Regions from separate parts of the Paenibacillus sp. 01T431 genome, predicted to be linked through region 2. Evidence: a T-box and tRNA genes for the amino acid it is inferred to sense, from the RefSeq annotation. Region 2 holds a T-box; the other regions hold tRNA genes.
The links. A T-box is a leader RNA that pairs with one kind of tRNA and senses whether it is charged. The one in region 2 lies ahead of AC1DM9_RS12050 (alanine--tRNA ligase), so its partner is inferred to be a tRNA-Ala.
Positions count from the first base shown of each region.

Region 1: it encodes a tRNA-Ala, which carries the amino acid that the T-box ahead of AC1DM9_RS12050 (alanine--tRNA ligase) is inferred to sense. The anticodon was not compared.
Region 3: it encodes a tRNA-Ala, which carries the amino acid that the T-box ahead of AC1DM9_RS12050 (alanine--tRNA ligase) is inferred to sense. The anticodon was not compared.

Region 1 covers NZ_JBFTPT010000012.1:151,754-159,749, forward strand. The annotation lists gene AC1DM9_RS21915 (family 4 glycosyl hydrolase) at 28-1,416, shown strand; tRNA gene AC1DM9_RS21920 (tRNA-Ala) at 1,663-1,736, shown strand; gene AC1DM9_RS21925 (endo-1,4-beta-xylanase) at 2,053-2,442, shown strand; gene AC1DM9_RS21930 (endo-1,4-beta-xylanase) at 2,771-7,996, shown strand, end outside.
Region 2 covers NZ_JBFTPT010000006.1:1,946-9,941, reverse strand. The annotation lists gene AC1DM9_RS12060 (helix-turn-helix domain-containing protein) at 1-119, shown strand, start outside; gene AC1DM9_RS12055 (S-layer homology domain-containing protein) at 1,058-5,524, shown strand; T-box leader at 5,716-5,959, shown strand; gene AC1DM9_RS12050 (alanine--tRNA ligase) at 6,069-7,949, shown strand.
Region 3 covers NZ_JBFTPT010000009.1:195,800-203,795, reverse strand. The annotation lists gene AC1DM9_RS18265 (DUF3238 domain-containing protein) at 1-539, shown strand, start outside; gene AC1DM9_RS18260 (DUF3238 domain-containing protein) at 642-1,226, shown strand; gene AC1DM9_RS18255 (FMN-dependent NADH-azoreductase) at 1,297-1,923, shown strand; tRNA gene AC1DM9_RS18250 (tRNA-Ala) at 2,234-2,309, opposite strand; gene nrdR (transcriptional regulator NrdR) at 2,353-2,835, opposite strand; gene AC1DM9_RS18240 (alpha/beta-type small acid-soluble spore protein) at 2,979-3,197, shown strand; gene AC1DM9_RS18235 (lytic transglycosylase domain-containing protein) at 3,305-3,871, opposite strand; gene coaE (dephospho-CoA kinase) at 3,868-4,464, opposite strand; gene AC1DM9_RS18225 (MntP/YtaF family protein) at 4,480-5,202, opposite strand; gene mutM (DNA-formamidopyrimidine glycosylase) at 5,343-6,185, opposite strand; gene polA (DNA polymerase I) at 6,234-7,996, opposite strand, start outside.

The DNA.
Region 1 (7,996 bases), on a different contig from region 2:
GTTATAACCAGTTAGGAGGACTTGATCATGATGGATTCGAATGTTTCACAACCGAAGGTAGTTATCATTGGGGCTGGGAGTCTTTTCTTTGGGCGGCAGTCAATCTGGCAAATGGTTCACTCTAAATATTTGAATAACGGAACACTTTCTTTAGTAGATACTGATGAAGAAAAACTATCCAAGATGGTAAGGCTCGCTGAAATGGTTGCAAAGGAAAACAATGTATCTCTTAAAGTGGAAGGCTCGACGAATAGGAGACAGGTATTGAAGGGAGCGGATTTCGTCGTTCTCAGCTTTGCTGAGGATACCGTCAAATACCGTGGCATCGATTGCCAGGTTTCTTTAAAATATGGAATTCGGATGTGCTCTGGGGATACCATCGGTCCAGGCGGAATCTTCAGGGCAATGAGAGAGCTGCCAGTCATTATGGAATGCGCTAAAGACATTGAGGAACTTTGTCCGGATGCGTGGGTAATCAATTACATCAATCCATCTACCGTCCATGGGATCGCGTTAAGCCGATATGCGCCGAAACTTAAATCCTTTGCGCTTTGCGACTCCCATCACATGCCGAACAAGAAAGCTTACTACGCGATTCGAGCGGGTATCATTCAGGATCAAAGTGAATTCAATGAGGAGATCGATCGGAGATTTGATTTCCGCGTTGCCGGTGTCAATCATTTCACCTGGCTGCTTAAGGCGGAGTATGACGGAAAGAATGTTATGGCTCCGATTGCCGAGGCATTAAGGAGGTCGGCAGGAACGGAAAACAACGGTGGGGATAGAGGAGCAAAGGCACTTTATAACGATGCAATCACTTATGAACTTTATAACATTTTCGGGTATATTCCAACATGTACGGCCCATACCAAAGAATATGTCCGGTATTGGCAGGGGCTTGGCAAGAAGGAAGACGTCATCCCGCCTTTATCGATTTGGGAAACGGAAGACCGGTATAAACGGCATGAGGAAATGTGGCGGCAAGTGGATGACTTCATCTCAGGGAAAAATCCTATCGCCGATTATATGAAATCTTTCGGACCCGATCACGCTACGGATATTATCGAAAACATGGTGGGGAATTTGAACAAGCGGTTCTTTATTAATACGCTCAATAACGGTGCTGTGACCAACATGAATAACGACTCGTTCCTTGAGTTGTTAAGCGAAGTAAGCATGGACGGAATCAAACCGCTTCATATGGGTGAAATGCCGAGGGGAATCCGGGGCATGCAGGAGCTGGTGCTGGATACGCACGAACTGACTGCGGAGGCTGTTGTGGAACGGAGCTTCACGAAATTGAGAAGAGCGATGATGATCGATCCGCTTGTGAATTCCATACATGATGCGGATTTAATTATTAAAGAGTTGTTGGAACAGGAAAGGGAGATCATCCCCGAATATTGGTACGAGTAAACAAGTACGGCAAACATACAATCTGAATGCCTAAACAATATTTTCAAAACAATAGACTTGAAATAGCTCATGCTGAAATTGCATGAGCTATTTTTATTAGGTTTAACTCAGTTGGGAGTACGAGATGGTTGGTTACACTTCCCTAAAAGTAAGACGAAGTAAGGCGAAGAAATAACACGGGGGATTAGCTCGGTTGGGAGAACACCATTACCAGTTTAACACCCATAAAAGTTAACAACTAAATATGGGGCTATAGTTTAGGGGGGAAATAGGTCGCTGGCAGCGATCAGTCGGCGGTTCGATTCCGCCTAGCTCCACCATACCTTATCATCAGAACGGCAGAGATGCCGTTTTTTTTTATTTTATTTTGTGCTTGGATATTTCAAATCCCTAACTGAGAACATTTGAACAGTTTAGGTATGTATGCTGAAATTCAGCAATTATTTTACATAATTACTAAAATGAAATCAAATGCTTGGTTCTTTGTAACGTCACACATGCTGAGTGGACGTGGTACTAGAGGTGTAGCTAACATGCTGATCAGTAACTCTGCCGCAGTTTATCGCTAATACTGAGGCTCTTAGGGAGCTTGGGGTTGGCGATGGTGAAGAGGATCCATTAGAAGCATACACGGAAATTCAAAGCGCGATAGACAATGACCTAAAAATACATGGGCATACGCTCGTCTGGGAAAGCCAAACGATTCCGTGGCTGAACAACGCTAAGATCTCCGACTCCGACCTGACTCCGTCCAACCCAGGACTGACCGCGGCTGGGGCGTATACGAACATGAAAGACTATATTAACGCGGTTCTCACGCATTTTAGCAAGTTCAACAAGAGCAGCATGCAGAACATCATCTCGTGGGACGTCGTCAACGAAGTGATGTTGAAAAAAGCATTCGATAAGGCTACCGAAAACAACCGCACGAGCGAGAACGCGTACGATCCGAGTGCCTCCTCACTCGCACCGAATCGGCAGTTATCCTGCAACGGATTTGGAGTAAATAAAGGTTTCATTAACTAATAATGAGGATGGCGATGAGGTTGTTTCTGCGCCATCCTCATTTTGTTGTGGTCTGTTACAGCCTTCATATTTTCCAAAATGAAATAGCAATAACTACTGAATTATGTTCATTTATGAGATATATCCTTTTATTTGTATTTAGCTTGTGGTTCATAAGTTCGGATCTAATATCTTCTTTAATTTTTATAGTAGAATCTCTACTTCGTTAGGTGCCGCCCTATTAAAACGCTCATTATAATTGAAGATACGGGAAGGAGAAGTCATTCAACATCAAGATTGAAAGCGCTTTAGGTAACATCAAAATCCATTATAGGGGGAAGGACATCAAATGAGTAGACGCTTCAAACAGCTATTGCTGTCACTGTTAGCCGCTGCACTGTTAGTGCCGCAATTTTGGTATGCTCCAAATGCGAATGCAGCGAGCGCAACGATACCTGTCATCCTGTACCATGTAATCACCGATAATCCATCCGGAGATTATCAATACAGCACAGCCAACTTCAAAAAACAAATGAAGTATCTGAACGATAACGGCTATACCACCGTATCCGCGGAACAGTACGTCGACATTATCGTGAACGGGGCAACCGCTCCTTCGAAACCGATCCTGCTGACGTTCGATGACGCGACACCGGACTTTATTACAAACGCGCTTCCAGTATTGACGCAGTACAATATGAAGGCGGTATCTTTCGTCATCCAGGACAATATCGGTTCTTGGGGAATGACGCTGAGCCAATTGAACACGCTGAAAAACAACCCGAACATCAGTCTTCAAAACCATACAAAGACGCATGATCAAGCTGTATGGACGACTAGCATCACCAAAGCGACCGCGGCCGCGGAAATCCAATCCGCTAATACGTTCTTGAAAGGAATTACCGGCAAAGATCCGATCCTTCTTGCCTATCCTTACGGCAACTACAACGCGGACGTAAAAGCAGCCGCGACGGAGAACGGAATTAATGTCGGTTTCAAAGCCTGGAGCGGCGATGACGACGCCTTGGCGATGGGACGTATTCTCATTAAGAAAGACGATACTTTAAATACCTTCGCAGCCGCGATCGGCGGACCTACGCCTCCGTCACCGGAAGCGATCGGGAACGTCGTCGTTTCGAACGACTTCGAGAACGGCACGCAAGGATGGTTCAAGCGTGGTACCGAGACTGTAACGGCTTCGAACAATGCCGCTCAGAGCGGAACCGGCAGTATCTTGGTGCAAGGAAGAACGGACAACTGGAACGGCCCGGGCTTTAACCTCGCCGCCACCGGCATACTGAACAAGGAATCAGTTTACGAGCTTTCCGCATGGGTTAAACTCAAAGAGGGATCGACCGGCTCCGAGACAATCCAATTCGGCGCTCAACAGACTGGGGCATCCAACGAGTACCTGAATCCAGGCTCCGCGGCAACGGTAACAGCAGACGCATGGGTACAAGTCAAAGGCGAGTATACATACGACATGAACGCCAATGCCCTGCAAGTCTACTTACAGAGCAGCAGCAGTAAAACCGCTAGTTTCTACGTCGACGATTTCCAAGTGAAAGTCGTCAAACCGGCCGTTCTTGTCGAGAAATTCGAAAACGGCAAAAATGGGTGGACCGGCAACGGCGCTACGGCGACCGTAACGAATGCCGTACACCACTCCGGCTCGAACGCGCTTCTCGTGACGGAACGTGCCCAAAATTACCACGGCCCGAGCCTAGTGTTGACGGATACGCTTGAAAAAGGCGCGGATTACGAAATTTCCGCCTACGCCAAGCTGGATACCGGAGCGGCTTCGACGCAGCTAAAGGCATCGATTGAGCAATCCGGATTAACCGGCAACGACCAGTTTAAGCAAGTAATCGAGTTGACGACGGTCACCGACGGCGCTTGGGTGAAACTGAGCGGTACTTATACATATAACAGCGCCGCTACGGGAATTAAACTCTACTTCGAATCCGAAGACGCCGGTAAAAATACTAGCTTCGCGATCGACGACATCGTCATTCGCCAGACAAGCGCAGCTTCTCCTCCAGGATTCCTCGTCCTGTCCCAAAGCTTTGAGGATGGTCAGCTCGGCGGTTGGACGGATCTGGGATGGAACGGCACCGGTACTGCGGTAGTATCGTCCGACTACGCATCCGAGGGAACGAAATCCCTTCTGTATAAGGTCCGTTCGGACAGAAAGAGCGCCGTATCGCTTAATTTGACCAGCAAGTTGGTATCCGGTCATAAATACGATATCTCGTTCAAACTCCGGTCCGCTCAAGGAACCGATAACTACCACTTAGGCGCAAAAGTCAAATCCGGCGGTACGGATAGCTACCCATGGATTATCCAAAACCAGGTCGTTACGAACTCCGTCTGGAAGACATTCGAGGTGAAAGGCTACGAAGTACCAGCCAACACGACCGAATTCCTAGTGTGGATCGAAGCGAACAACTACGACTCAGACGAAACCGCCACGGCGAAAGCCGACTTCTATATGGACGAATTCGTAATCAAAGACGTTACGCCTGGCGCCGAGCCTGCTAGAACACCTGCAGTGCCATTCAATACCGTAACGTTCGAGGATCAATCGAATGGCGGCTTTGTCGGCCGCGCGGGAACGGAAACGTTGACCGTTACGAATGAAGCCAACCATACCGACAACGGTTCTTATGCGATGAAAGTAGCAGACCGCACCGACTCTTGGCACGGTCCGACGATTCGCGTCGAGCAGAACGTAGACAAAGGCAGCGAGTACAAAGTAACGGCATGGGTCAAGCTGATCTCGCCGACCAGCTCGCAGCTTCAGTTGTCCACGCAAGTCGGCAACGGCAGCACCGCCAGCTACAATACCATACAAGCAAAAACCGTGAGTGCTGCAGACGGATGGGTGAAGCTTGAAGGCACCTATCGTTACTCCAGCGTAGGCGACGAATTTTTGACCATTTACGTCGAGAGCTCCAGCAACAAGACTGCTTCTTTCTACATCGACGATATCAGCTTTGTGAACACGGGCTCAATCCCTATCTCCGTACAAAAAGACTTGACGCCAATCAAGACAAAGTATCAAGACGATTTCTTGATCGGCAACGCGGTATCCGCGGCGGATTTCGATGGCACTCGCCTGGAGCTTCTCAAATTGCATCATAATGTCGTAACGGCGGAAAACGCCATGAAACCGGATGCGACACAGGCGGTGAAAGGTACTTTCACTTATGCGGATTCGCTAGTCGATAAAGCGATCGCCGCAGGGATGAAAGTACACGGCCATGTGCTCGTATGGCATCAGCAGACGCCTGCGTGGATGACTACTTCGAACGGTTCACCTTTGAGCCGCGACGAGGCACTCGCCAATATGAGAACGCACATCCAAACGGTTATGACGCACTACGCTGACAAATACGGCAACAATTTGATTTCTTGGGACGTCGTCAACGAAGCGATGAACGACAATCCTTCTAATCCGACGGATTGGGTTGCTGCCCTGCGCACCTCTCCTTGGAAAACGGCGATCGGTAACGATTACGTGGAGCAAGCGTTCTTAGCGGCAAGAGAAGTGCTGGACGCAAACCCGTCTTGGGATATCAAGCTCTATTACAACGATTACAACGATGATAACCAGAACAAAGCTACGGCCATTTACAATATGGTGAAAGAGATCAACGACAAGTACGCACTTACGCATCCGGGCAAGAAGCTGATCGACGGCGTCGGCATGCAGGCGCATTATAACGTCAACACGAAGCCGGACAACGTTAAAGCGTCGTTGGAGCGGTTTATTTCCTTGGGCGTTGAGATCAGCATTACCGAGCTGGACATAACGGCCGGCAACGGCGGCACGATCACCGAAAAGGAAGCAATCGCGCAAGGCTACTTGTACGCGCAGCTATTCCAAATTTACAAAGAGCACGCCGCGAATATCGCCAGAGTCACCTTCTGGGGTCTGAACGACGCGACGAGCTGGAGAAAAGAACAACCGCCGTTGCTCTTCGATAACAACCTGCAAGCGAAACAAGCCTATTACGGCGTTATCGATCCGAGCAAGTTCATAGCGGAGCACCCGCCGGCTTCGGCAACCGCTAGTCAAACTTCCGCTAAATACGGTACGCCGGTCATAGACGGAACCATTGACGCGATCTGGAGCGATGCGCCTGAAGTCTCGATCAACAAGTTCCAGATGGCATGGCAAGGTGCACGCGGTGTAGCCAGAGCGCTCTGGGATGATCACAACCTGTATTTGCAAATCCAAGTTACTGATAATGCGGAACTGGACAGTACTAGCCCGAACGCGCATGAACAAGATTCCGTCGAAGTGTTCGTAGACGAGAATAATGGTAAGACAGCTTCCTATCAATCGGATGATGGACAATACAGAGTAAACTATATGAACCAGGCAACTTTTAATCCGTCAAGCAAAGCAGCCGGTTTCGAGTCAGCCACCTCTCTTTCCGGAACGAACTACACGGTAGAAATGAAAATACCGTTAACATCGATCACGCCGGAAAACAACATGAAGCTAGGCTTTGACGTGCAAATCAACGACGGTAAAAACGGTGCTCGTCAGAGCGTTGCCGCATGGAACGATTTGACCGGCCAAGGTTATCAAGACACGTCCGTTTTTGGAGTGCTTACGCTTTTCGGTAAGAATTCTCCTGCAACGACACCGGCGGCGCCTGCGAACGTAACGGCTTCTGCCGTGAACGCTAGCTCGATCAAGTTGAATTGGAACACCACTTCAGACACGAGCGTAACGTTCTCCGTCTATCGTGGAACGTCCGAATCCGGTTCTTTCACGGTAATCGCTTCCGGCGTACCGGTTTCCGAATTCACGGATACGGGTCTGGAGGCTTCAACGAAGTACTACTACTACGTGAAGGCAGTTAAAGGGGAATTGGTGTCGGATGCATCCACAGTTGTGACTGCAACGACGATTCCTCTGGTTGTAACGCCTCCTGAGGAGGTTTTGGCGGCACCTACGGGATTGACGGCTGATGCTCAAAGCCAATCCTCAATCAGGCTGAATTGGAACACCACTTCAGACACGAGTGTAACGTTCTCCGTCTATCGCGGAACGTCCGAATCCGGTTCTTTCACGGTAATCGCTTCCGGCGTACCGGTTTCCGAATTTACGGATACGGGTCTGGAGGCTTCAACGAAGTACTACTACTACGTGAAGGCAGTTAAAGTGGAATTGGTGTCGGATGCATCACCAGTTGTGACTGCAACAACGAGAGCCGCTTCGCCTCAGACCGGTACAGACACGCCTCCTCCGGTGACTGAACAACCGGTTGAAAACGGCCAGATCACACCAAAAGTTACCGTGAATAACGGTAAGGCATCGTCCAACATCTCTGCCGGCAATCTGCAGAAAGCGTTCGATCAAGTTGTAACTAACGCTGCAGGCAAGAAAAAAGTTACGATCGACATTCCTGCAACAGCAGGCGCAAATTCATACGACGTGCAATTGCCGCTTCAAAGCCTGAAAGATTCCGGATCGACAGTACTTGCGATCAAGACGGTGAACGGCACGGTCGAGCTTCCTGGCAACATGCTGGCAGGCACGAACGTCGGCAGCTCCGAG
Region 2 (7,996 bases):
CGAACCTGTCGATACTTAAAAACGGAAAAGCGAAAGCCATTCGAATCTCAACACTCGAAGCGATCTGCAAAGCACTCGCTTGCCAGCCTGGAGATATTCTCGAGTATCGGCAGGATTGAATAAAATAAAAAAACCGCCGTACATTGCGGATGTAAGTAATGATGAAGAGCTCGAAAGCTATATCAATCCTAACGACTACATAGCCTTCGCCTTTGAGGCTAACGGCAATATGACACTATACCATAAGAATAACTCATCAATAATAATGCTTTCTCATAACCATTGTTTAATCGGGTGACAAGAACATAGTAACATTGTAAGCCGCAATTTATGCGGCTTTTTTATTTTTGTTATCACTTTCTTGCCAAAATGATATGACATGAACGTGTTAACATTTCTGATGAGTGACAAGGGGAAATGGTTTAGTTTCTTATGAAGTTTATTATGAGAATGACATACCTGAGTCATAGATTTGGGATAAAAATGTACTTAGCGGCGATAGTAAAGAACACTTAAAGGATAAGATTCATTCATTACTAAAGGGAGCGTTCAAAAAGTAAATTCTTGAGATAGTTGGCAATGTTGAAGAATTAATTGAAGTAAAGAATTAAAAGTTCCATTTTGCTAACGGGAGACTTTAGTTGAATACAACAGGGAGCAGATTGCGATCGGGCAGCTGCTCTATTTTTCATTAAGCTAAAGGGCAGGTTAGTGTAGTTAATATTCCCTAAATTTCCTCATTGTGAGACTCTTTTGGGAGTATCTTTCATAGAGTTCCGGATTTCATCAAGTAGATTTGATGGGATTTTATTTATTAATATAATGAAAATGTAAACAAATGTATATGAAAGTAAGAACTTATCTATTTTTCTATGGCTAACACGTCTCATACTATTAACTGTGAGGAGGCCACTTGGTAAGGAATGGGTGCCCGGGAATGACGAGTACTCAAGTTAGCAGTACGAAAACCCGAATATATCATTTCATACGAGGAAATGAGGATGAGGAAATGCAGTCAAGCCGAAGGAATCAACAAAGATGTTCGTTATTGTTATCGTTGGTCTTATTTTTTTCTATCATATTTTCTGTTCATCCATCGATAACGTATGCAGACGGAACATTAAATGCAGAAGAAATCACGCAACAAGCACCGGATAACTCATTACCGGAAACAGTGCCTGGTTCTGAAGTAGCTTCGGATCCTGAAACTGTCCCAGATGCCAACCTCGAAGAGCCATTCGCTGTGCAGCAGCCAGGAATGGATGCTGCACCAACGGTTTTAGCTAGCGTCCGGGAGAACTATGCGTTGAAGAAGGATGTGAAAGTATCCGGCAATGAAGTTCCGGACGGACTTTTTCCTAAATTTGCCGTCGATGGAGACTCGTCTACACGCTGGTCTTCCGATAAATACGATGATCAGTGGTTTGAAGTAGATTTAGGCGAAAAGAAGGAGATCGGCCAAGTTATCATTCGTTGGCAGACGCCAGCTACATCCTACCGCGTGCTGACTTCGGTCTATGGTGATAATTGGGAGAACATTACACTTGAGAATGATGGCATTATTAATTGCCAAGGTGGAACGGAAGTCCTAAATTTTCTGTCACGAGAAGCAAGATACGTCAAGTTTGTAGGGGTTGAGCGGAAACCGGCTGATGGCATTCTGTATGGGTACTCATTCTATGAGTTCGAGGTATACAGCGAAGATCCACTAGAGAAAATCATCAAAGGGATTCACGGCATTGAACCGATCAGTCAAGGACAGACCGAGTTCCCATTCCCGGCTGTACCAGAAGGTTATCAAATCTCCATCTACGGATCGGATGCGCTGCCTGTCATTGACAAGGAAGGCGTCATTCACCCCCCATTGGTGGATAAAAAGGTTCATGTGATGCTGCAAGTACAAAGCCTGGAGGACCCAACGCAGAAAGCGATAACGCCGTCATTCGAAGTTACGGTCACAGGATTAAATCAACAGATCGAAGGGCTGAATGAGGAACCGAAAGTAATTCCGTCCCTGCAAGAATGGATTGGGAGAACAGATCAATATACATTATCGTCTGCAGCGAAGATTGTCTATAATGACCCGTCGTTAGCCAAATCAGCAGCTATCGTCCAAGAAGATATGAAAGCGATTACGGGACGGGAATTGACTGTTACCCAAGGGACACCATCCATCGGAGATCTGTACTTGTCCTTAAATCCGACGGATAAGGTCTTAGGTCAAGAAGGTTACATACTCGATATCGGTGATTATGTAGCCATTACGGCGCCGACGGTAAAGGGTGTCTTCAGCGGAACGCGTTCCGTGCTGCAAATTCTGAAGCAGGATGAAGGTCATGACCAGATTCCGAAGGGGCAGTCCCGCGACTATCCGAAATACGAGACACGCGGATTTATGATCGACGTGGCTCGCAAATTCTATACGATTGATTTCTTGCGGGATTACGTGAAGATGATGGCTTGGTATAAGATGACGGATTTGCAAATCCATTTGAATGATGATATAGGTAATCGCGGTGCGTTTCGGTTAGAAAGCGAGAGGTATCCGAATTTATCAAGTATAGATGGTTTTTATACGAAAGAAGAGTTCCGCGATTTGCAGCGGTTAGGTCAAGATTATGGTATTAATATTATACCTGAAATCGATACGCCGGGGCATTCGCGTGCTTTTACGACATTAGATCCTTCTCTGGGGAATGATTCGCATCTCGACGTCTCAAAACCCGAGACCGTGGAATTTGTCAAGAATTTGTGGAGTGAATATCTTGATGGCTGGAAAGGCGGAGACCCTACATTTCTCGGTCCTGATGTTCAAATTGGAACCGATGAATACAAAGGAAACACGGAAGATTTCAGAAAATATATGGATACCATGATCAAATTCATCAATAGCAAAGGGAAACATCCTTTGTTGTGGGGCGGATTGCAAGAGTACGCCGGTAAGACACCGATCAGCAATGAAGCGACCATGGCGATCTGGCACTTACCGTATGGCGGACCGCAGCAAGCAATCGATCTTGGTTATAACATCATTAACATCAATAATAGCTATTTATATCTCGTACCCCGACTATATGCCGATTATTTAAATACGTCACTCTTATATCAGGAATGGGAGCCTGTAAAATGGTACGGTGCGACGCTGCCTTTTGGCCATCCGCAATTAAAAGGCGGCATGTTCGCACTTTGGAACGATATTTCGTATGAAGCGGGGCTATCGATGGATGATACTCATGTCCGCTTGGTCCCTGCCATGCAGGTCCTTTCCGAGAAAATGTGGCACGGCGCGAGAAGCGATGTAGACTACGACACCTTTGTGAAGACGGCCGCGAAGATGGGCGATGCGCCGAATACCCACCTTTCCTATGATGTGAAAGTCAAAAATACGGAAGGAATCGTCCTTGATTATTCGTTCGAAAACAATTCCATCGACGCATCCGGTAATGGATACGATGCAAGAAGCAATAACGTCGATTTTGTCAAAGGAAAATATGGGCAAGGCGCCCACTTCAACGGCGGTACTAGTTATTTGGATACACCTCTCAACAGCTTAAACTTTGGTTGGACCGTCTCCATGTGGATTAACCCGGATGCGGACAATCCGGACGATACCGTATTAATGGAATCGCCTGCGGGAACGGTAAAATTAAAGCAACACGGCACCAAGGGTAAATTAGGATTCTCTAAAGAAGGATATGATAGCGCATTCAATTACAAAGTGCCGGCTGGCCAATGGACTCATCTTCTCATCACGGGGGACAGCAATGGCGTCTCGCTCTATGTGAACGGGAATGAATACGTCGAGAAGCTGGCGCAGCCAGTGCAGCGCATTCAGACGCTTGTCCTGCCTGTCGCGAAAATCGGCGGCACAACCAACGCGTTCAAAGGAACGATCGATAATCTACAAGTCTATAATCGCTTCATTCCGCTGCTCGATGTGAACAACTATGCGCTGCATCAGGTAACCGATGCCTCGGGATTAGAGGCGGCATGGGTACCTTCGAGCCAAGCCGTCGATGGAAATATGATCACGCGCTGGGCGAGTACGTACAAAGACGATTCGTGGTTCACCGTTGACTTGGACAAAACGCAAAATATTAGCAAGGTCGTCATCGGATGGGAGACGGCCGCGAAACGGTTCAAGATTCTCTATTCCACTGATAACGTAACATGGAAAAACGTGATGGCAGACGATCGAATTCTTACGGCCAGCGATAAACGAGAGACGAGTACGGTGGAATTCGCTCCGAAGCAGGCTAGATACGTGAAATTCCAAGGAATTGAACGAATGCCTGTCTATGGCGAATACTACGGATATTCCATCTATGAGTTCGAAGTGTACGGCGATGATCTAATGGTACCCTACAAAGAATTAATTGATGCAGCCGAGAAATTGATCAATTTGAACAAAGGGAACGAGGAGCTTCGCAAACAATTGATGTTCTTGTTGGATCGATACCCGTATCATTTCGAGACAGTAGTGGATACTCTGCGCGATCTGAACGCGAGGTTGAAGGATTCTATCGATAAATCGGAACCGAAACCTCCAATCGACACTGATAATCCTAGACCTGGCGTGAAGGAAGGCGAAGCGACGATCAAAGCCGGCGAAGCGGGAACGGTCAGCTTAGGCAAGCAGATTACCGTTTCTGTTCCGGTAGGCGCAGCGAAAGAAACGATGATGCTGCATCTGAAGAAAATCGACAATTCCGCTGACTTGCTGACGCAGCAGCCGAATGCAATAAGCCCGGTGTTCGAATTGTCAAAGGATGTGAAGGGCGGCTTCGATAAGCCGATTCAGATCAGCTTGACGTTTGATGTCAGTAAGCTTGGCAAAGATCAACAAGCATCTGTGTTCCAATATGATAAAGCAACAGCGCGTTGGGTGGAATTCAAAGGCACGGTAACGGATAGTACGATTCAAGCGGATACACGTAATGTCGGTATATTCGCCGTCTTTGCCGTCAATCGTAAGTCGACCGAGCCGAGTCCGGCCTTCAAAGACATCGCAGGCCACTGGGCTGCCAAGGATATTCAAGCAGCCGTGCAGCGAGGAATGACGAACGGATATCCGGATGGAACATTCAGACCGAATCAGTCCGTGACACGCGCGGAGTTCACGGTATGGCTCGCGAAGGCGATGCAGCTAAGCAACGAAAGCAGTACGAAGGCGTTCGTAGATCAAGCCTCGATCCCGATATGGGCGAGTGAGGCCGTGGCGCAAGCTGTAGAGCTCGGACTCATTCAAGGCTATGCTGATCAACGGTTCATGCCGAATCAGCCGATCAGTCGCGCAGAGATGGTGACGATGGTCGCGAGAGCATTGAAGCTGTCTATCGACGCAAGCGCAAGAACGAGCTTCGCAGATGACAAGCAAATCCCGGCATGGGCGATCGGAGCCATTGATGCAGCTGTGCAGCAAGGCTGGATTCAAGGGCGTGGCAGCAATCAATTTGCGCCGAATGCATCGACAACACGCGCCGAATCGATCACTGTCTTATTGAAAGCATTTCCAAAGGTATGAATAAAGAAGACGCTCATCATCACCAAGAGATGTTGAGCGTCATTCTCATTCAATTTGGCTAAAGTCAGAGGATGCGAAGCAACCGAATTGCCAAAGCTGATGGTAGAATCGACAGACTTATACCTTATAAAAAATAGTGGAATTAATTGACAGAGCATGTTGAGTGTGATAGCATTGCTTTAACTTAAAACGAAAAGGCTATGATGAGAAATAGTAGCTATTAGGGATCTCACAGAGAGAAGATGGCTGGTGCGAATCTTCATTGATCTAATAGTGAAGCAGTCTCGGAGCTGTGAACCGAACAGAGGAATCTTAGTAGGCTTCAACGGAGTTCCACCGTTATTCAGGAAACAATATCGGAGATATCCCGTATTGATAGAGTGCAGAGAAATCTGAAATTAGGTGGTAACACGGACATAATAGTTCGCCCTAAGTTGACAAGAAATATGTCAGCTTAGGGCTTTTTTGTTTTATATCTTCTCGTTCGAATATTTGCAAAATAATTTTCCGAGAATAATTAATAATTGAAATGGAGGTATTGAGCATGGTGAAAATGACACCAGATGAGTTAAGAAAATCATATATTGATTTTATGAAAGGAATAGGGGCTAGCCAAGTGCCCTCTTCTAGCTTGTTACCAGAAAATGATCCCTCAACGTTGTTTACAGGAAGTGGAATGCAACCTATGGTTCCATATTTATTGGGGGAAAAGCATCCGATAGGTAATGAGATTGCTAATATTCAGAAGTGTTTAAGGACAGTGGATATTGATGAAGTAGGAGATACGTCGCATCTGACATTTTTTGAAATGATAGGTCGATGGGAGTTTAAAGCAAATGAAAATAACTATAAGAAAAAGCAAATCGATGCCATTTGGAATTGGCATATTATCGAATTAGGAATTGATCCTGGCAGGCTGTATATCAGTGCTTTTATAGGAAGTGATGATTTGAATATACAGAGAGATACGGAAGCCATTCAAATCTGGTCAGAAAAATTTAAATCAGTTGGCATAGAACCTATCATTGAAGATGATCCCTATCAATATGGGGCATCTAGAGGTGGGAAAATTTTCTTATACGATGAAAAAGAAAATTGGTGGAGTCGAACCGGAAATCCATTGGATATGCCTGTTGGTGAACCGGGTGGGCCTGATAGTGAAATGTTCTATGATCTTGAACCAGGCGGTGATTCACTGGATCATCCTGCTTCTGTAAGCGAGAGGTTTTTAGAAATTGGGAACAACGTATTTATGTGTTACAAAAAAGAAGACACAGGATTTGTAAAAATGCAAAATCCCAATATTGATTATGGAGGCGGATTAGAAAGGGTTGCAACAGCCCTTAATGGTGACAAGGATATTTATAATACGGCTTTCTTCCTTAATCCCAAGAAAAAATTGATGGAGTTAAGTGGTAAACAATATACTGACGATTTAAAGTCGTTTAGAATCATACTTGATCATGTGAGAGCGGCTACTTTTCTAATTAATGATGGTGCGGAGCCAGCTAATAGTGATGCAGGGTATATAACAAGAAGGTTATTAAGAAGGGCAATTCGTGCAGGTAAAAAAATAGGTATACAAGGAAGTTTTGTGGTTGAGTTGTCTGAAGTTTATATAGATGAAGCAACAGCTTATGAAGATTTGATCGGTAATAAAAAGAAAATTATCGAAATAGTAAATAAGGAAGAAAATCTTTTCTATAGAACTTTACAGCAAGGAGAATTTGAAATACAAAAACATCTTAAGAATAAGGGTAAAGTGACAGGTGCAGATGCCTTTTATTTTTACGAAACATATGGGTTTCCCTTGGAGTTGACGGAAGAGTTTCTAACTGAAAGTGGATATAGCATGGAGGACAAGGCGTCTTATATAGAGGCGGCAAAGAAACATGCTGAAAAGAGCAGAACTGCTTCTGTTGGTAAATTTAAAGGTGGATTAGCTGAACATTCAACAGAAACAACAGCGCTGCACACGGTATCTCATTTATTACTTGCTGGTTTAAGGGAAGTTTTAGGTGATCATGTTCATCAACAAGGAAGTAATATTACTTCAGAACGATTACGGTTTGACTTCAACCATGATGAAAAACTTACGCCAGAGCAAATAGCTGAGGTGGAAAAGTATGTGAATGAAGCGATTTCATCAAAAGCAGTTACCTATATTTCAGAGCTGCCTAAAATTGAAGCGAAAGAAAGTAATGTTGAAGGGAATTTTTGGGATAAATATCCGGATATCGTTAAGGTGTATACAATCAAAGATAATGAAGGGAAAGTTTGGAGTCGAGAAGTATGTGGAGGACCTCATGTAGAAGATACAACAAACTTAGGAAAGTTCAGTATTAAAAAAGAACAATCTTCTGCTGCTGGAGTTAGAAGGATTAAAGGAGTAATTAATAAATATTTCCAGAACGCGGAACAATAGCTGATGTTTTAGGATTGCCATTTGTAACAACGTTATGAGTTGCCGGG
Region 3 (7,996 bases), on a different contig from region 2:
CTTGGTTGGAACCTATTAAAGATCCTTCAACTGGAAGGATCTTCGAATATACGGGTGATGCACGCGAATTTACACCTTACGCTGTAAATACAATGAGATCAAGAATAGAGCAAGAGGTGATTATTGATTTTTATAAAAAAGAAATTTTCACATTTGCAGATGCTTGTATTACGACTGTGAAAATTACAAATCCAGACGGTTCTATCGAACATAAAAAAGGAAAAACAAATACACAAAACATTGTATGTACGAATGTTATGTGGGGAACTGATGATGTTTCTTTTGAAATGAGGGCAAGTGCCAGCAATCCTTTGAATACAGCAGCACCTGCAGCTGACTATGTATTAACTATAAACGTTAACAAAAGTGGGGATGCACATATCGAAGGTTTCCATGATGGGTTCCCTTGCTATGAATTTTATAAACAAACAGATTTCGGTCCATTTGAATTCATATATACACATGATTTCAGAAAAACTGGTGACACTCCAGCAGCGCTAGCTGGGGAAATGGAATACAATTTCAAAGCGACACTCTAGATATAAATATTAAGTAGAAGATTGCAAACAGCAAATATTAAAGGAAAAGCAAGCATTTAACCATACGAAAAATAATATTAAACATTACAGAGGTGTATTCTCATGACTACTATCGTTAAAGTTAGAGCAAGTGTATTTATTCCAACATCTTGGACTGAACCTAGGAAAGATATTCAAACGGGTAACACAATCGAATTCGAAGGTGACTCACGTGAGTTTACACCTTATGCAGTAAACACTTTGCGTTCAAGAATTGAACAAGAAGTAATTGTAGATTTCTACAAAAAAGAAATTTTCACATATGTGAATACTGGCATAACAACAGAAAAAATCACAACTCCTGATGGTTCCATTAATAAAAGATCAGGAAAAGCTAGTACGGAAGGCATTTTGTGCTCGGATATTATATGGGAGTCAGACAAGGTCAAATTTCAAATGAGTGCAAGTGCTAGCAACCCATTAAATGTATTAGCACCTCCTGTTGACTATCTATTAACTGTACTTGTCAAAAAAGATGGTATTGTCGACATTCAAGGGGAACACGATGGATTCCCTTGTTATGAATTTTATAAGCAAGTAAATTGGGGTCCGTTTGAACAAATTTATACTCATGATTTCAGAGAAACTGGTGATACACCTGCAGCTATGGGTGGGGATATGGAGTATAGATTCAAAAAGATATTGTGAACCCAATATGATGAACTTTTTAGTAATTAAAAATAAAACACCTTAGAGTAGTGAACATCAGGAGGAACAAATGACAACAGTTTTATTCGTAAAAGCAAACAATCGCCCAGCAAATCAATCGGTCAGTGTAAAATTATATGATGCATTTTTTGCGAGTTACAAAGAATCGCATCCAAATAATAAAATAATAGAGCTTGATTTATACAAGGATGAATTGCCATATGTAGGCGTAGATATGATTAATGGCACTTTTAAAACAAGTAAAGGACTTGCGTTAACAGCAGAAGAAGCAAAAGCAGTAGCTGTTGCTGATAAATATTTAGATCAATTCCTTGCTGTTGATAAAGTTGTGTTTGGTTTCCCATTATGGAACCTAACAATCCCAGCTGTGCTACACACATATATTGATTATTTAAACCGAGCAGGTAAAACATTTAAATATACACCAGACGGTCCAGTAGGACTTATGGGGAATAAGAAAATTGCATTATTAAACGCTAGTGGCGGTGTATATTCTGAAGGACCAAAAGCTGACGTTGAAATGGCTGTTAAATATGTAGCAAGTATGATGAGCTTCTTCGGAGTAAATGATATAGAGACAATTGTGATAGAAGGCCACAATCAATTCCCAGAAAAAGCAGAAGAGATCATTGCGAATGGTCTTGAAAAAGCTCTTAAAGTAGCAAGTAAATTCTAACTAGTAAAACAATTATCACTGAATATGGCAGTATCAACACTTTTATAGTGGTGGTACTGCTTTTTTATTGGCTTTTCTTACTACTTTCCTTCGATGCCCACTCATTTCATTACGTCCGCACGGACTGAACCCTGGGGGATCGAAATTCTGATTATATTTTCACAGATATTATCCGTATGAAGCAAAGCATAGCGGTAATTTCGATGCCGTGCTCCTACACTGACGCTTCGTGCGCGCGATCTGCCCCTTGCTAGGCTCCACCAAATAATAAAAAAACCACTTCAACAGAAGTGGTTTGAATGGTTTATTATGGTGGAGCCTAGGGGGATCGAACCCCTGACCTCATCGCTGCCAGCGATGCGCTCTCCCAGCTGAGCTAAGGCCCCAAATGACGACAAGATTGATCTTAGCACAGGGTCGTCAAAACTGTCAATCTTTATCTATCATACCATTGAGCGGGTGTTTGGACAGCAAATTATTGAGCTCCTTCATGAACATATCGATGTCCTTGAATTGGCGATAAACAGATGCGAACCTGACATAAGCTACCTCATCTACAGGATAAAGCTCGTTCATAACGATTCCACCAATATCGCTGCTATCAACCTCGGCATGTGCCGTTGTGCGCAGCTCCTTCTCAACCTCGGATACGATTACCTCTAGACGCTCCACTGGTACCGGACGCTTCTCGCAGGCGCGGATAAGACCCCGCAATATTTTGTCACGGCTGAACTCTTCACGGCTGCCATCTTTTTTGATGACGATCAGAGGCGTCTCTTCAATCATTTCGAATGTCGTGAAGCGGCGGCTGCACTTTTCGCATTCACGGCGGCGACGAATGGATTTGTTTTCGTTGGCCGGTCTGGAATCTAATACTTTCGTTCCGGCATAGTCGCAGTATGGGCATTTCATGATGCGTATTGCCTCCTTTCTTAGTCGCTTMAGCCTCAAAAATGGACTCTTCGAAAAAAAAATTTAATTTCCATGTAATTCCTGTAATGAAGTTCAGATTTTTGCACATAATACTTTTACCAACCGCAAGGAGGTGAACATACATGAGCGCATCCCGCAGCAGTAACCAATTGGTAGTGCCACAAGCGACAGCTGCCCTTGACCAAATGAAATATGAAGTTGCTCAAGAGCTAGGCATCGCAATTCCGCAAGACGGATACTACGGCAACATGGCTACAAAAGACGCAGGCTCCATCGGGGGATACATTACCCGTCGCCTAGTGCAAATTGCCGAGCAATCCCTTGCTGGTCAATACAAATAATGATTCATTAAAAGTTGTATGAATAACCGAAGCTTTGGCAGGGCTCGTCCATGAAGAGACGAGCCTCCAAGGCTTCATTTATTTTCGTTATCGTTAAGGATCATCCATTAAAGACTCGGATATAAGTCCTTATACTTATTATAATAGTAAATGACTCGCTGCACATAGTGTCTAGTTTCTCCAAACGGAATTTCTTTAACCGATTCGATCGTTCCATCCCAAGTCCCCGAGTCAAGCCACTTGCGAACATTTCCTGGACCCGCGTTGTATGCAGCAATTGCAGCTATCTTATTTTGATCAAATTGTTGATTAAGAGATCTTAAATACCACGCGCCAACCTCAATGCTAACGTCTGCACGATTCATAAGCATATCATCCGTTACGGCTTGAAATCCTGCTTTTTGAACGACCCATGCAGCCGTATCAGGCATAATTTGCATTAAGCCCAGTGCACCCTTCTTCGATTCCTTGCCTGTCTGAAAATTGCTTTCACTGCGAATAATCGCGGCCACTAAATGCGACTCAATGCCATAGTTAGAAGCACTTGCACGAATGTCTTCTTTGTAATGAACCGGATACATCCACTCCGCAAGCCAATCTGATTTGAGAAATAAAATCGTCAATAAACCAAGCAGCAGGACGAGCAGCACCCTTTTCTTTTGGAATACCCTCATGGCATACACTTACTTTTCCAAAATTCATCCAGCTGACGCTTCGTCTCCTCCAGCGATCCGCTGTTATCGATGACCCAATCCGCTTTCAGTCTCTTTTGCTCAATATCCATTTGCAGTGCGATGCGCCGGCTTGCTTCTTCTTCAGGCAAATGGTTTCGTTCCATTAAGCGCTTTTTCTGAAGCTCAGCGGGTACATATACGACCAATATGCCTTCGTACAGATGCTCCTGCTTCGTCTCGTATAGCAGCGGCACGTCAGCTACTACTAATCGTTCTGGATACTGCTCTGCGTAAGTATGTATGGTTTGCTGCATCCGCGCCCGTATAGCTGGATGGGTTATGGATTCAAGCTTTGCTAGTGATTGTTTATCGCGAAACACAATTTCGCCGAGAGCTTTGCGGTTAAGAGAACCGTCCGTTTCAAGGACAGCTTGTCCAAACGTAGAGGCGATTGCCTCTAATGCTGGTTCCCCGGGAAGTACAACCTCCCTTGCGACTTGATCGGCATCGACCAGCAGCGCACCGCGTTCGACGAGCATGTTTGCGATTGTGCTTTTGCCGCTGGCAATACCGCCGGTTAATCCGATTATCATCCTTTTCACCTCAAATTATAACAGCTTCATGATTCCGATTATGATTAATAATATGCCTGGCAGCATAGCTAATGTCTGCATGCCTTTCCAAGCGGAGAAACGAAAGCCAAAACGGATACCGCCAACAAGAAAAATAGCACTTGCCGCCGCTATCGTTAAAGCCGTAAGTAAGGAAGGCAATCCGATCAACGCAGCCCCAAGTCCAGCTCCAAATGCATCAAGTGATAATGCAAAGCCAAGCATGACGGCCTCCGATGCAGAGATGGTGCCTGATTTATCGACGTCAGCCGACTGTGGCGTGCGCAAAATCTGAATAACGAGCCCTAGACGCTTCAGCTCTACCATAACGACAAGCGCAGCACTCGCGATCTCTCCGGCATGTGTTTTTGCGCCAGCTTCTGCCGAAGCAGCACTTTCTTGTACTGCGGTTTCTACGTGCTCATGCCTCACATCATCCTGCTGCTGTTTGTTTCGTCTAAGCTGCAATAGCGCCCAGACACCAATCAGCATGAGGACACATGCGCCAATGAGACGCGCAACGAATTCAGACAGGAACGTGGTTATCAATCCGCCAACCTGCATGGACAAATAAATAATAATACCAGAGCAGCAAGCAATAATCAGTATTGACACGATCGGTATGCGGATCCTCCGCAAACCGTAAGTAACGCCAACACCAAAACCGTCTACGCTAACAGCAACAGCAAGAACTAATAGTGAAACTACATGCGCGAACAATGTTTTAGTCCCTCCCCGCACAGCGGCGATCCGGCTTACAAGAAGCTGTAAGTAGACATCCGCCTATTGTTCGTAACACACTTATCATATGCGGGGAGTATTTGACTGTGCATGCTGGTTAACATTTGCTGCAGTTCGTATTATTTTCCTGATGCGTGCAGTGTCTGGCATTTATTGCAAATATGGGTACCTCGGCCGCCAACAACAAATTTATGAATCGGTCTTGAACAGGTTGGACAAGGCTCATCCTTCTTGCCGTATACAAGCAGCTGATGCTGAAACATTCCCATCTCGCCTTGTCCATTAACGTACGATTTAATAGACGAACCGCCTGCTTCAACCGCATTTCCCAGTGTCGAACGTATCGCTTCATAAAGTCGCTTCCATTCGGCCGGCTTCAATGTGCTAGGTGTTCGCTCCGGATGTATGCGTGCTTGAAATAAAGCTTCGTCTACATAGATGTTGCCCAAACCGACAATATGCTCTTGATTAAGCAATAGCGGCTTAATCTTAGTCGCGCGTTTCTCGAGTTTCCCGCGAAGCGCTTCTAGCGTAAAGGCTGGCTCAAGCGGCTCTATACCAAGCTTGTTAAGCGGCGGAAGCTCAAGCTCCTGCCCTTCTTGGAATAAATGCATCGTACCGAACTGGCGAACGTCCTTATAACGCAAATCCGTGCCATCTTCGAAATGAAAGATAACATGAGTATGCAGCTCAATCGGCTCTTCCGATGGGAAAACCCCATATCGGCCTTCCATTCGCAAATGCGATACAAGTACGAGCCCGTCCAAGATAATCCGCAAAAACTTGCCGCGTCGCTCAACCGTCTGGATCGTATGTCCGACAAGCGCATCCGCGAACTGTTCAGGTTCTGCTGGACGCTGTATAATACGCGGGAGTCTAACGGTTACTGATTGGATACGTTTTCCCGCTACAAGTTCAATTAATGTTCTTCTAACTGTTTCTACCTCTGGCAATTCAGGCATTTCTCCTCACCTCAACAACCATTATACCCGAAACTGCCCGCCAGTGGGTTACTTTGCTTCATACCAATTGTCACCGAAACTCATATCGGCCTTCAAAGGAACATCAAGTTTGAGCGCTCCAGCCATCACTTCAGGCACAAGCGTCTTCATCAGCTCCAGCTCCTCTTGCGGCACTTCGAACACGAGCTCATCGTGCACCTGCAGCAGCATGCGGCTCTTCAGCTTGCGTTCGCGCAGCGCAGCGTCCATATGGACCATGGCCAGCTTAATAATATCTGCCGCAGTACCTTGAATCGGTGTATTCATCGCTGTACGTTCAGCAAAGGATCGCAAGTTGAAATTAGAAGCATTGATGTCATTCAGATAACGCCTGCGCTCAAGCAGTGTGGCCACATACCCGTCGCGCTTCGCTTGCTGAACGATATCGTGCATATATTGGCGAACGCCTTTGAAAACCTCCTTGTAATCCGCAATAAACTTTCCAGCTTCATTACGGGAAATGCCAAGGTTTTGCGATAAGCCAAAATCGCTGATGCCATACACGATGCCGAAGTTGACCGCTTTTGCCGAACGACGCATGTTGGAATCAACCTCCTCGGCAGTTACGCCGAATACATCCATCGCTGTTTTGGTGTGAATATCCATGTCCTTAATGAACGCTTCCTTCATATTCTCATCATCAGCAATATGTGCGAGCACACGAAGCTCAATTTGTGAATAGTCAGCTGCTACGATGGACCAGCCCGGCTCGGACGGTACAAAGGCTTTCCTAATTTGGCGTCCTTCCTCAAGACGAATCGGAATGTTCTGCAGGTTAGGGAACTGACTGCTTAGACGACCGGTAGCTGCAATGGTCTGGCGATAATACGTGTGTATTTTGCCTGTTTCCTTGCGCACCTCTTTAAGCAAGCCCTCTACATAAGTAGATTGCAGCTTCGAGAGCTGACGATAATGCAGGATAAGCGGAATAATCTCGTGATAAGGAGCAAGCTCCTCCAGTACCTCAGCATCCGTCGAATAACCTGTTTTCGTCTTTTTCTTAGCAGGCAGGCCAAGCTTCTCGAATAAAATCTCACCCAGCTGCTTTGGCGATCCGATATTAAATTCCGTACCAGCAAGCTTGTACACGCTGCTAATGATTGTTGTCAGCTTACTCTCCAAATTACGGCCAAGCGCCTCCAGCTCCTCCGACTTTACTTTAATGCCCTGAAACTCCATCCCTGCAAGAATGCGGGACAATGGATGCTCCATGTCAAAATAAAGCTTGCTCATGCCCGTATTGCTTAGCTCTTCGGTTAACAGAGGCACGAGCTTCCGAACCGCTTCCGCTTTCAGCGATAAATGGCGATAAAGCGTATCGGCATCAGGCACTCTGAATTTCGCGCCTTTGCCATAAACAGCTTCATCCGGCGGCAGTGTCGACAAGCCTTGCTTCTCATTAATGCCGCTTAATGTCTGGCTTGCTTCTGTAGGATCGAGCAAATATGCTGCCAGCTGCACATCAAAAGCAGAACCCTCGAAGCTGATTCCGCTCCATTTGAGTGCCAGCTCCACCTTATGGAGATCAAAGCCGTATTTCGGCTTGTCCGCTTGTTCGAGCCAGTCGCGAAGCTTCGCTGCGAAAGGCTGCTTAAGCACTGAATATGGCATTACAAACACAGCTTCATCAGTAGCGATAGCAAGGCCAATCAGCTCGGCATGATGCGGATTCTCCCCAATGGCTTCGATATACAAGCCATTTTTGTCCGACTTCTGGAGCAGTTGAATAAGCTTCTCCAGCATCTCTGCGTCTTTTTCTGATTCGATCACAT